Regions from separate parts of the Pseudazoarcus sp. NS20 genome, predicted to be linked through region 1. Evidence: riboswitches for the same ligand, from Rfam matches in the RefSeq annotation. Region 1 holds a riboswitch; each other region holds the start of a gene.
What was found. Region 1 has a riboswitch for cobalamin ahead of AC6H0W_RS00775 (acyl-CoA thioesterase). Riboswitches for the same ligand answer to the same signal wherever they lie in the genome.

Region 1 (4,258 bases):
CGCTCGACGCTCGCGTCCCGACCCACACCCGCCCCGCGCAAGACGAAGACCCCGTCGAGCGCTTCGTACGAAAGTTCGAAAGCCGTGCCGGCACCGTGGTGCGCGTCGCCGGCCGCAACGACGTAACGGCAGCCGTCGAGGCCTACCGAGCGGAGCACGAGCTGGGCAAAAAAGCCGCTGTCGGTGGCGCCTTGCGCGACCTCCGATGGCCAGCTGACTGGCAGGTCCATCACGGCGCCGCCGGCATCGAAGAAGCCCTCTCGGTGACCACCTGCTTCAGCGCCGTCGCCGAAACGGGCAGCCTGATCTTCGCTTCCGGACCGGACAACCCGATCACTCACAACTTCGTGCCAGACGACCACATCGTGGTGCTGGAACGAAGTCAGATCGTGGATTACTTCGAAGACACCTGGACGCTGCTGCGCCAGCGCGGTATGCCGCGTGCCACCAACATCGTCTCCGGGCCTTCACGCACGGCCGACGTCGAGCAGACCATTCAGCTCGGTGCGCACGGACCGCGGCGGGTGCACGTCATTCTGCTTGGCTAGAAGCGGCGGTCTCTTCCGCCATGAACGACAAAGGGCGCAGCGTTTTCCGCTGCGCCCTTTGTGCTTCCGGGCTGCATGCCGATGAATTCGGCATGCAGCCCGCTCAAAGCATCGCTTATATCTTCCCGAGCAACAGCAGGATCAGGATGACCACCACGACCAAGCCGAGGCCACCACTCGGGCCATAGCCCCAACCACGGCTATGCGGCCATGCCGGCAGGGCGCCGAGCAGCATGAGGATGAGGATGATCAGAAGAAGAGTGCCTATGGACATTTTGGGTCTCCAGAGTGAATTTCTTGGCGGCATCCGAGCCGCGGAATTTTCCGAGAGACATGGATAGCGACTCCGTGGGTGCAGGCGTTATCGATGGCAATCGGCACTGACTTGCTACGGATTCACGATGACACAAGGACGCTATTACATGTGCAAGTCGACTCGCCGGACGGGTATGCAAATGTGTCTTCGCCCGAACTTCGGCTGACACGTAAAACGCCCCTGATGCGCTCCGCAGCAGCAGGCGTACCCGCAACGCAGACTTCGCCGAAAGCCCAATAATTCCGGGCTTTTCCTCGTCCACACGACCCCACCTGCATGCCAAATGCCGCCACGCCACGCGTCGCTCCTTTTCCCTCCACGACCGAGGGCCTTGTCACCAACGCAGACAAAGTTAGGAACTTCCGGCTGCAACATCGCGCTGGAATACCCTCCAGCGACAAGCATCGGGCAAGCACTCGCGCGGCAGGACCGGATATCATTCACTCATTCCGAGGTTGCCCGCCGCTCACGCCGGGCATGAAAAGGGAATCCGGGAACAGGCCAGGCGCCTGCAAGCCGGAACTGCCCCCGCAACTGTATTCGGCGAATCGTGCGCCACGCAGCCACTGGTGTATTCCGGGAAGGCGGCGGACGATCAAGACCCGAGAGTCAGGAGACCTGCCCGGAACACTCTTCAATAACGTTCGGGCGGGGTGCCCCTGGCGAGAAGGCTGCGTTGTCACGTTTACGGGCGACGCGCGTTCCGTTTACGACTCCGCTTTTAACCGGAGCCGTTCATGCCTTCTCCTTTGACCCTGTCGCTGACCGATCTCGTGCTGCCGGACCAGTGCAATCATCACGGCACGCTGTTTGGCGGTGCGGCCCTGTCGATGCTCGACAAGTTCGCCTTCATCCTGGGCAGCAAGGCTTTGCGCGGCCCCTTGGTGACGGCATCGCTGCGGGAGTTGCAATTTCACGCTCCGGTGCCAGCAGGCAGTCTGACGGAATGCGTCGGGCACGTTACACGCGTCGGCGAGCGTTCGGTGACGGTGGATGCCCAGCTATTCGCTGAAGATCTGTTGAGCGGGGGACGCGTTTTGTGCCTGTCAGGCCAAGCCGTGATGGTCAGCAAAATCGCCCCGAACCCCGCGCCACCGGTGAAGCCGCAGCAAGACGGCTGCGTGCGCGTTGCCGAGGTGGTCTTTCCAGGCCACACCACGCATCGCGGCATCCTCCACGGCGGCCCGGCGATGGATTGGCTGGCGAAAGCCGGCTTTGCTGCGGCAACACGGCATGCACGTTGCGGTATCGTCATGGCCGCCAGCGAACGACTTGATTTTCTCGCCCCAGCCCACGCAGGCGAAGTCGTGGAGGTCGATGCGCGCGTCGTCAAAACCGGCCGCAGTTCCCTCACTGTCGAGGCACAAATGCATGCGGAAAAACCGGAAACCGGGGAACGACGTCACTGCACCTCTGCCAGCCTCGTTTTCGTTGCGATTGACGAGCAAGGCCGTTCAGTGCCGCTTCAGAACCAGTCCGCTGCTGCGCAGTGAAACGCCAGCGGATTGCGCACGCCGGGCTAGCGCGCCATCGGCCGCGAACTTACAACCTCGAACATTTTGACGACCTTCCAGAACCTCGTATCAGTCGCAGGTTTACTGGCCGCCACCGTGTCGCGGGTGCGACAGGGGTCTAGCGTGGCAACGCGCCACTCACTATAGTCAAACCATCCGACACAGCTGGGGAAAGTGCTTGTCGGCGGTGGCTACCGGTTGTCTCGGGTGGCCGCGTATTCTTCCCCAGGCATTCCAATCGATCGGGCTGCATAGCCCCAAAAGGAGAGATCATGAAGAACAAAACCTGGAAGCTCGTGCTGGCCATGCTGGCTGCTGCATTCGTTGTCGGTGGCTGCAACACCATCGAGGGGGCCGGCAAGGATCTCGAACGCGGCGGTGAAAAGATCCAGAAAGAAGCTCGCAAGTAACCAGGTCAGGCGCGGCACGCAATCTTCCTGCACATAACTCGCCGCACACCCTGCATTCAGGCCCGTGACTCTTCAACGAGCACGGGCCTGAAACATTAAGCAATCAGGCTTTACAGCGCGGACACTTTGCCGAGCCTACTCTTGCCGTCGTCGCCGCACGGCATTGGGCCATGCGCTTCGTATAGGAGGCTTTCGAATGGCCTTTCAACTAAGCACCCTGATTGCCCCGCTCCTGCTGGGCGGAACGCTGATTGCCACGTCTTTGCCCGCACTGGCAGATCACGACCATCGCCGCTACGGCTCACCCAAAGTGGAATACCACTATCACGACCACCGCGGCGGCAAGCACCACTACAACCGCGGCAAGCCCAAACATGTGAAGAAGCACCACAAGCATCACAAATCCGTGCGCGTGGTCGAACATCACCATTATCACTCTCCGCCGCGAGCGCGTTACTACGAACCGGGCGTGGTGGTGACCGTACCGCCGATCATCTTCAAGCTGAATTGATCGGGCCTCGCACCGCGTAAAACCAATAAAATTCACGCGGGAAATGAAAGTGACCCGGCCTTCTCAGGCCGGGTCACTTTCATTTCAACGACGAAACATTCCGTAGCGAGCTCTTACAGCCACGAAACGTGGGCTCCCCTACTGTTCACGACTGGGCAGGCGGCATTCGGCTGCTTTGGCCCGCCAAGGGAGGCTCTCATGAAAGCGATCGATTTTCGCCAAATGTTCGTGCCGCTTTTGCTCGGTGGTTCGCTGCTCGTTGCGTCGTTGCCGGTCATGGCCGAGCGCGGGCAAGGGCATGATGCGCCGCACCGCGACACGCAGCATTACGACCAACGCAAGAACAGTCACCATTACCATCGCAGCACGCCGTACTCGGGCAAGCACGATCATCAGCTGTCATACGGCGTCGTGCACCGGTATTACTTCCCGCCTGCTCCGATGTATGCCCCCCCGCCACGGATCGTGCATTACTACGAACCCGCGGTAGTGGTTCAATCGATGCAGAGCCCGCTCAGCCCTCGCTGAGCGCCCGATTGCGTTGGTGCTCTTCCGCAAAGCGGCGAGCGGCCGGCATGAAGTCGGCAAAGTCCGCTTCGAACCCATCGTATTCTTGAAACAGCACTGATCCGGCCCCGGCGAGCAGCCCGGGCCGGCTTAGCCGTTGCGACATCCGATCAAGCGCGTAGGCGATTGAGTCGGGTTCGCGATACGACGCCAGCCAGTCATCGGCAGTCATCCACGGCAGTATTCTCAGCAGGCGGGGCGGCAGTATCGCTCGGTGCTCCCCCAACAGCCGGTAGGCCTGCGCCGTGAATTCCTCCAGCACGATCTCTTCGAACTGCGGCCAGCGAAGGGCCAGAAAATGATCGAAAACCATATCGACGATGATGCCTGCGGCGCGCCTGCGCTCGGCTGGCACACGCTCGCAGGCGCGCCGAAACGCCGGATGCGTGTCG
Region 2 (4,258 bases), on a different contig from region 1:
TGAAGGCGGCGTTCGACCGCGAGAACGCCCGTGCCGCCACCTTGCACGAAGGTCAGCGCGGCGTGCTGTACCGCAGCCTCAAGCTCGAAGGCATTCTGGAAACGCCTTTCAACCTGTGCATCACCTGTGACCGCCAGCGCGGCGGGCCGCATGTGCTCGGGCGCAGCAGCATGCTCGACACCGACCTCTTCAGCACCTGCCTGGCGGTTCAGAACCTGTGGCTGGCAGCGCGCGCCGAGGGCGTGGGGGTGGGCTGGGTAAGCATCATCGACCCGGCCGAGCTTGCCGGTCTGTTGGGTCTGCCGGAGAGCGTCTATCCGCTTGCGTATTTGTGTCTGGGCTATGTCGATGAATTCCTCGACGAGCCGGAGCTGGCCCGCGCCGGCTGGCGCCAGCGTCTGGACCTGCGCTCGCTGGTGCATCGCGATGCGTGGGGCGGGCTGGCGGAAGAGGATTCGCTGCGTCACGCGCTGTCTGCGGAAACGACTTGCAATGCCTTGAAATAAGCCGTTTCCATGCCCACCTCTTGAACTCGCACTGGCCATCTCCACGTGCTGCTACGGACCCCCGCCTTGGGGGCGCCGACGTTTGTGAGTGTGGCAACAGAGCCGCATTAAGATCTTTCGTCGCCGATTCATTGAAACCCGTTAACGGATTCAGTAGGAGGTGAACAGGGTGTTAATGCACAACGCATCCCGTGGTTTTTCCCCGTCCGTGGCCGAGCGCCACGACCCGTACCCGACCCGTCTTTCTCGTCCGCCCGAGCGGCCGTGGCTGGAGCGCCACGAGCCGGTCGTGAAGGGGCGCGCAGGTGACGGACCCTTGAGCCTATCGCAGCTCGAAACGTTCGAGAAAAAAGGTTTTCTGTTCGAACCGCAGTTTCTTTCAAGCGATGAAATAGCGGAATTGAGTGCCGAACTGAACGTGCTGTTGGAGCGCCCCGAATTTCGTGGGCGCGACTTCAGCATCACCGAGCCGGAGCATCAGGAAATCCGTTCGCTGTTTGCGGTGCATTTCCTGTCGCAGCGCTTTGCGCGGCTGGCTGGTGACGAGCGCCTGACGTCTCGTGCGCGGCAGATTCTCGGCGGTGAACCGTATGTGCATCAGTCGCGCATCAACTACAAGCCCGGCTTCGAAGGCAAAGGCTTCAACTGGCATTCGGACTTCGAAACCTGGCACGCCGAGGACGGCATGCCGGCCATGCACGCGGTGAGTGCGTCGATCATCCTTACCGACAACCATCACTTCAACGGCCCGTTGATGCTGGTGCCCGGCTCACATCGCAGCTTCGTGCCGTGCGTGGGGCCAACACCGGAGGCCAATTACAAGCAGTCGCTGAAGGTGCAGCAAGTGGGGGTGCCGCCGCGCGAAGCGCTGCGCCGATTGATCGGGCATTCCGGCATCGAAGCGCCAACAGGGCCGGCAGGTGGTTTGCTGCTGTTCGACTGCAACACGCTCCACGGCTCCAACGCCAACATGTCGCCGGACCCGCGCAGCAACGTGTTCTTCGTCTACAACCGGCGAGACAACGCGTGCGATGAGCCCTACGCTGCTTCGCAGCGGCGGCCGCGCTTCCTGTCGCACGAGGCGGATGAGGTGTGGCGACCGTGGCCGGTGAAGGTGTGAGCCCTCACTGCCGGAAGATTCTCCGGCGACGAAAACTCACCCCTTCAGATGCAGCGGAAGGCCCGCCGCAATGAAACTCACCCGGTCGCAACGCTGCGCCACGGCCTGATTGAGCCAGCCGGCCTCATCGCGGAAACGCCGGCCGAGCGGGGTTTCGGGCACCAGGCCCAGCCCTGTCTCGTTGGCGACCAACAGCACGTTGCCGGGCAGGGTGGGCAGCAGTTCTAGCAGCTTGTTGCGCTCGCGCAACAGCATCTCCTCGCATTTCGGTGATGCGTCGCCAAGCAGATTGGCGAGCCACAGCGTGAGGCAATCGACCACCACCACCCGGCCTTTTTTGGCTTCGCGCAACAATGCATCGGCCAGGTGGAGCGGGGCTTCTTCCGTGCGCCATCCGGCAGGCCGGTCGGCCTGATGGCGGCGGATGCGCTCGGCCATTTCCGCGTCCAGGGGCTCTGCGGTAACGATGACGCAGACCGGCCCGCCATTGGCATATGCGAGTTGTTCGGCGTGGCGGCTTTTGCCCGAGCGGGCGCCACCCAAGATCAGATGAAGGCTCATTGGCGCGAAATATCCAGAGATGAATCAGGCTATCATGCGCGCTTCGCTCCGCAAGGGGCGATCGTGTTTCAGGTGCCCTAAGGCGATTCTCGCCCAGGGTTAAACGGGAAACAGGTGCGCGACGGAACCCCCGCCGCCAGGCCTGTGCTGCCCCCGCAACGGTAAGTGGAAGCAAAGCGCATCGAAAACGCCACTGGGCTCCGGCCCGGGAAGGCGATGCGCCGGTCGACGCAGTTTCGGCCAGCCCACGAGCCCGGATACCGGCCTCGGAACACAAATGGCGAAGTTCCGCGGGGTGGCGGCGCGACCTGTTTTTCACAGAGTCCCTTTTCTTTCCCTTCGTGGCTTCGAATTTGATTTCGGCATGGCCGGGCGGGGACGCGCGGCTGGCCGTCAGGGAGCCTGTCTCATGCATTTCAAAATTACAGCTACCGCGCTCGCGGTGGCTTCGGTGTTTCCGTTTTCTGTATTTGCGCAATCGGATGCGGGCGACGAGCTTCGTCCGGTGGTGGTTACCGCTACACGCCAAGCGCAGTCGGCCGACGAGGTGTTGTCTAGCGTCGATGTGGTGCAGCGCGAGGAGATTGAGCGCGCAGGTCAAACCACGTTGGTGCAGTTGCTGGCCAGCCGGCCCGGTGTGCAGGTTGCTGCGAATGGTGGTCCTGGCTCCACCAGCTCCGTATTCATTCGGGGCGCCAATTCGAATCACACGCTGGTGTTGGTGGACGGCATGAGGATTGGCTCCGCAACCAGCGGCTCGCCCACTCTTGAAATGGTTCCGCTTCAAATGGTAGAGCGCATCGAGATTCTGCGCGGCCCGGCAAGTGCACTCTACGGGGCCGATGCGTTGGGCGGGGTCATCAACATCATCACCCGTCGCAATACAGGCGATGGCATCACGCCGCGCGCCCGGATCGGTGCCGGCAGTCGCGATACCTACAGCGCTAGCGCAGGTATCTCGGGCGCTAAAGGCGCGCTTCGCTACCAATTTGACGTCGGCCATGATCGTACGCGTGCTTTCGATGCCCAGCCGCTGGTGTCGAATGGCACCAACAGCGATCGTGACGGCTTCCGTAATGATTACGCCAACGGCTCCCTCTCACTGGGGTTCCGTGAGCGCGATGAGGTCGGCTTCTCGTTTTTCCACTCAGAGGGGCGCAATCACTATGACAGCGCATTCGCCACCTATGATTCATATTCCGACAAGCGGGCGGAATCGTTCGGCGTGCACATGCGAAACGAGCTTCGCCCCGGCTGGGTCAGCACGCTGCGCTTGAGCCAGAGCAAAGACATCTCTCATTCGTACAATCCGGCTGCCGCATCGCGCTATGACGAATTCGACACGCGTCAGCGCCAGATAGGATGGCAGCACGACATCGCCTTCGCAGGGGGCACGCTGCTCGCGGCCGTCGAGAAGCTCAAGCAGGATGTAGACAGCACGGTTAATTACGATGAAGGCAGCCGCACGCTTGACTCGCTTTTGGTCGGGTGGGGCGGAGCGTTTGGCGAGCACGATGTGCAGTTCAATGCGCGTCGTGACCGCAGCAGTCAGTTCGGTGGCGAGAACACCGGTTCGGCGGCTTGGGGCTACCGCTTCGCGCCTGAATGGCGTGTGCGTGCCAGCCTTGGTACAGGCTTCCGTGTGCCTAGCTTCAACCAGCTTTATTATCCCGGCTTCGGCAATCCCGACTTGAAGCCAGAGCAGTCCTTGAGCCGCGAGGTCGGGGTGGTTTTCGAGCGAGGTGTGAGCAGCGTCAGCACGACTTATTACAACAATCGTGTGCGCAATCTCATCGTTGGTAGCGGAGCCACCGCCACCAACGTTGGCAAAGCGAAGCTCGAAGGTATGGAGGTCGGGTTAAGCACGATATTGGCCGGCTTCAATCTGCGTGCGAGCTACGATTATCTGCGAGCTCTGAACCTTGATACGGGGGATCGCCTAATCCGTCGCGCTCGCCATTCCGGGTCGCTGGCGCTCGATCGCAGTGCTGGCAAGTGGCTGTATGGCATTGAGTGGCGCGGTCAGGGAAGACGTGGTGATACGGTGTTCGGTGTAGGAGAAGTCACAATG
Region 3 (4,258 bases), 220 kb from region 1:
GCCGCTGCCGGTGGACTTCTCGGCCGAGGTGGCGCCCAGCGAGCGCAGGTAGTAGGTGGTTTTCAGGCCGCGGTTCCACGCCAGCATGTAGGTGTCGTGCAGCTTCTTGCCCGAGGCTCCGGCCACGTAGATGTTCAGCGACTGGGCCTGGTCGATCCACTTCTGACGACGCGCCGCGGCTTCCACCAGCCATGCCGGGTCAAGCTCGAAGGCGGTGGCGTAGAGGCGCTTGATGTCGTCGGGAATGCGGTCGATTTTGGCCAGCACGCCGTCGTAGTACTTGAGGTCGGAGATCATCACCTCGTCCCACAGGCCGCGCGCCTTGAGCTCGGCCACCAACGACTCGTTCACCACGGTGAATTCGCCCGACAGGTTCGACTTCACGTACAGGTTGCGGTACTCCGGCTCAATGCTGGCCGACACGCCGACGATGTTGGCGATGGTCGCCGTAGGCGCGATGGCGATGCAGTTGGAGTTGCGCATGCCGTGTTGCGCGATGCGCGCACGCAGGCCGTCCCAATCCAGCGTGCTGGAGCGATCCAGCTCGACCGGCACGCCGCGCTCGCGCTCGAGCAGATCGACGGTGTCGAGCGGCAGGATGCCGCGGTCCCACAGACTGCCGCGGAAGGTCGAATACGTGCCGCGCTCGCGCGCCAGCTCGTTCGAAGCGCTATAGGCCTGGTAGGCAATGGCCTCCATGGCGCGGTCGGCGAACTCCACCGCTTCCTGCGAAGCGTAGGCCATGCCGAGTTTGTGCAGGCAATCCTGGAAACCCATGATGCCCATGCCGACGGGGCGGTGACGCAGGTTGGAGTTGCGCGCCTTGCCGACCGCGTAGAAGTTGATGTCGATGACGTTGTCGAGCATGCGCATCGCCGTCTTCACGGTGCGCGCCAGCTTCTCCTGGTCGAGCTGGCCGTCCTTCAAGTGAGCCAGCATGTTCACCGAGCCGAGGTTGCACACGGCGATCTCGGTGTCGGAGGTGTTGAGGGTGATCTCGGTGCACAGGTTGGAGCTATGCACCACGCCCACGTGCTGCTGCGGCGAGCGCAGGTTGCACGGGTCCTTGAAGGTGATCCACGGGTGGCCGGTCTCGAACAGCATCGACAGCATGCGGCGCCACAGTTGCACCGCCGAAAGACGCTTGAACAGACGGATTTCGCCGGCGTCGGCCTTCTTCTCGTAGGCCACGTAGGCCGCTTCGAATTTCTCGCCGAACAGGTCGTGCAGATCGGGCGTGTCGGCCGGCGAGAACAGCGTCCATTCGCCGTCTTCGCGCACGCGCTTCATGAACAGGTCGGGAATCCAGTGCGCGGTGTTCATGTCGTGGGTACGACGGCGGTCGTCCCCGGTGTTCTTGCGCAGGTCGAGGAATTCCTCGATGTCGAGGTGCCAGGTTTCGAGATAACCGCACACCGCGCCCTTGCGCTTGCCGCCCTGGTTCACCGCCACGGCGGTGTCGTTCACCACCTTGAGGAAGGGGATCACGCCCTGGCTCTTGCCGTTGGTGCCCTTGATGCGGCTGCCCAGCGAGCGCACCGGCGTCCAGTCGTTGCCCAGACCGCCGGCAAACTTCTGCAGCATGGCGTTTTCCTTGATGGCCTGGAAGATGCCGTCGAGGTCATCCGACACGGTGGTGAGATAGCACGACGACAGCTGCGAGTGCATGGTGCCGGCGTTGAACAGCGTTGGCGTGGAGCTCATGAAGTCGAAGCGCGACAGCACTTCGTAGAACTCGATGGCGCGCGTTTCACGGTCGATCTCGTTGATCGCCAGACCCATCGCGACGCGCATGAAGAAGCACTGCGGCAGCTCGATGCGGCGCTCGTCGATGTGCAGGAAGTAGCGGTCGTACAGCGTCTGCAGGCCGAGGTAGCCGAACTGCAGATCGCGCGAAGCGTCCAGCGCAGCCGAAATGCGCGCCAGATCGAACTGCGCCAGTCGCGGATCAAGCAAGCCCGCCTCAATGCCGATCTTCACGTACGCCGGGAAGGCATCGGCGTAACGCGCGGCCATGTCGCCCTGAGCCACTTCCTCGCCCAGCACTTCGAGGCGGATCTGGTGCAGTTGCAGGCGCGCAGTAACGTAGTTGTAGCCCGGCTCGCGCTCGATCAGCGCGCGCGCGGCCAGCACCAGCGCCTTGTGCACTTCGCCCAGCGGAATGCCGTCATACAGGTCGCGCATGGCGGCATCCACCACCGGCGCAGCAGCGACATCGGCCAGACCAGTGCAAGCCGCCTCCACGATGTCGACCAGCCGCGCACGCTCCAGCGGTTCACGCCGGCCGTCCACCTCAACATGCAATTCCGGCGCACTGCGCGGCGCTTCGGCCGCACGCTCGGCGGCGCGCTTCTCGCGGTACAGCACATAGGCGCGCGCCACTTCCTGCTCGCCGCCGCGCATCAATGCCAGCTCGACCTGATCCTGAATGTCTTCGATGTGAATGGTGCCGCCCTCGGGCTTGCGGCGCGCCAGCGCGGCCACCACCACCTCGGTGAGCTTGCCGACGACGTCACGCACGCGCGCCGATTCGGCGCCCTGCTGGCCTTTCACGGCCAGGAAGGCCTTGGTCATGGCAACGGCAATCTTGCCGGGATGGAAGTCGACCACCGAACCATTGCGGCGGATGACCTTGAACGGGGGCAGGGAGAGATCTAGCTGAGGGCGGTCCATGAGAGCTCCTGGGAACGTGCGCGGGGAGCTCCGGACAGTCGTGCGCAGACACCCGACCCGACGGCCCGGCTCACGACAAACGGAAAGACAAGTGAAATGGTGGAAACCATGCCTCTCGCCAGGGGCACCCCGCCCCGATTGCGTTAAAGGAAATTGGCAGCACGGCAGGTCTCCTGACTTCCGGGTCCTGATCTGTCGCCGGCCTTCCCGGGGTGCACCGAAATGCAGGGCCCAGTGGCATGGGGAGGCGACAGACTCGCCGGTTACAGTTGCGGGGGCAGTTCCGGAATTGAACCGGATTCCCTTTTCATGCCCGGTCGTGAAACGCGGGCAACCGTGAAGCTGGATTGGATTCTGGTGGGTGGCGGGTAGTAGGTCAAGTGCTTTTACACACTACCCCTAGTAGGTCGTCTGCGAAAACCTACTACATGCTGCGACCAAAGCTGCCGTCGCTGCGGATGCGCCCGATGCGCATCACTTCCGGCACGCGGCGCACCGAACGCATCACAGAGGCAAGCTGCATGCGGTCGTGCACCTGGATGGTGAGGTTGAGGGCGATGTACACGCCCTGCTCGTTGTCCATGGTGACGTTCTGGATGTTGCAGTTCTCTTCCGCGATGGCGCTGGCAACGCGCGCCAGCACGCCACGCCCTTCGCGCGTGATGACCTTGAGTGTGACCTCGAAGGCGCGCTCGTGCGCGGGCTCCCACTCGACATCCACCCAGCGCCCGCGATCGCCGCGCACCTTGGCCACGGCCGTGCAGTCGTGGCGGTGCACTTCCAGGCCCTTGCCTTTGCGGATGACGCCGATGATGGGGTCTCCCGGGATCGGCTGGCAGCAGCTGCCGAACTGCACAGCAAGGCCCTCGCTGCCGCTGATGTGGATCGGCGACATGGACTTGGGCTTGATGACGTCCGGCCGACCGGATTCCTGCTCCTGCGCCTGCACCAGACGGCGCGCCACGATCACCGGCAGGCGCTTGCCCAGACCGATCTCGGAGAACACCTCTTTCTTGCTCTTCACGCCGCGATCTTTCAGGAAGCGGTCCCACGCGAAGGTGCTGATCTGCCCCAGCGCCAGACCATGCGGGCGCAGCGCCTGATTGAGCAGACGCTCGCCCAGCGACACGGACTCTTCGTTCTGCGCGTTCTTGAGGAAGTGGCGAATCTGCGCACGCGCCTTGCCGGTGCGCACATACGACAGCCACGCCGGGTTGGGGTTGGCGTGGGCGGCGGTAATGATCTCGACCTGATCGCCGTTGCGCAGCTCGGTGCGCAGCGGCATCAGGTCGGCGTTGATGCGGCAGGCCACGCAGCGGTTGCCGATGTCGGTGTGCACCGCATAGGCAAAATCGACCGGCGTGGAGCCGCGCGGCATCGACAGGATCTTGCCCTGCGGCGTGAATACATAGACCTCGCTGGGGAACAGGTCGATCTTGACGTGCTCGAGGAACTCCGTGGCCTCGGCGGAGGTGTGCTGCAGTTCGAGCAGCGACTGCACCCAGTTGTGGGTGCGCTGCTCGAGCTCGGTGAGGGTCTTCTCGTCGTCCTTGTACAGCCAGTGCGAGGCCACGCCGGCGTCGGC

Region 2: another riboswitch for cobalamin. It lies ahead of AC6H0W_RS11890 (TonB-dependent receptor domain-containing protein); the one in region 1 lies ahead of AC6H0W_RS00775 (acyl-CoA thioesterase).
Region 3: another riboswitch for cobalamin. It lies ahead of AC6H0W_RS01920 (ribonucleoside-diphosphate reductase subunit alpha); the one in region 1 lies ahead of AC6H0W_RS00775 (acyl-CoA thioesterase).

Annotation. Positions count from the first base shown of each region.
Region 1 covers NZ_BAAKIY010000001.1:165,116-169,373, forward strand. The annotation lists gene AC6H0W_RS00765 (LutC/YkgG family protein) at 1-548, shown strand, start outside; gene AC6H0W_RS00770 (DUF3309 family protein) at 664-822, opposite strand; cobalamin riboswitch at 1,299-1,504, shown strand; gene AC6H0W_RS00775 (acyl-CoA thioesterase) at 1,602-2,357, shown strand; gene AC6H0W_RS00780 (entericidin A/B family lipoprotein) at 2,651-2,788, shown strand; gene AC6H0W_RS00785 (hypothetical protein) at 2,985-3,299, shown strand; gene AC6H0W_RS00790 (hypothetical protein) at 3,498-3,827, shown strand; gene AC6H0W_RS00795 (acyl carrier protein phosphodiesterase) at 3,814-4,258, opposite strand, start outside.
Region 2 covers NZ_BAAKIY010000004.1:37,339-41,596, forward strand. The annotation lists gene bluB (5,6-dimethylbenzimidazole synthase) at 1-506, shown strand, start outside; gene thpD (ectoine hydroxylase) at 682-1,626, shown strand; gene cobU (bifunctional adenosylcobinamide kinase/adenosylcobinamide-phosphate guanylyltransferase) at 1,663-2,187, opposite strand; cobalamin riboswitch at 2,241-2,471, shown strand; gene AC6H0W_RS11890 (TonB-dependent receptor domain-containing protein) at 2,465-4,258, shown strand, end outside.
Region 3 covers NZ_BAAKIY010000001.1:390,084-394,341, forward strand. The annotation lists gene AC6H0W_RS01920 (ribonucleoside-diphosphate reductase subunit alpha) at 1-2,673, opposite strand, end outside; cobalamin riboswitch at 2,820-3,027, opposite strand; gene AC6H0W_RS01925 (RelA/SpoT family protein) at 3,098-4,258, opposite strand, start outside.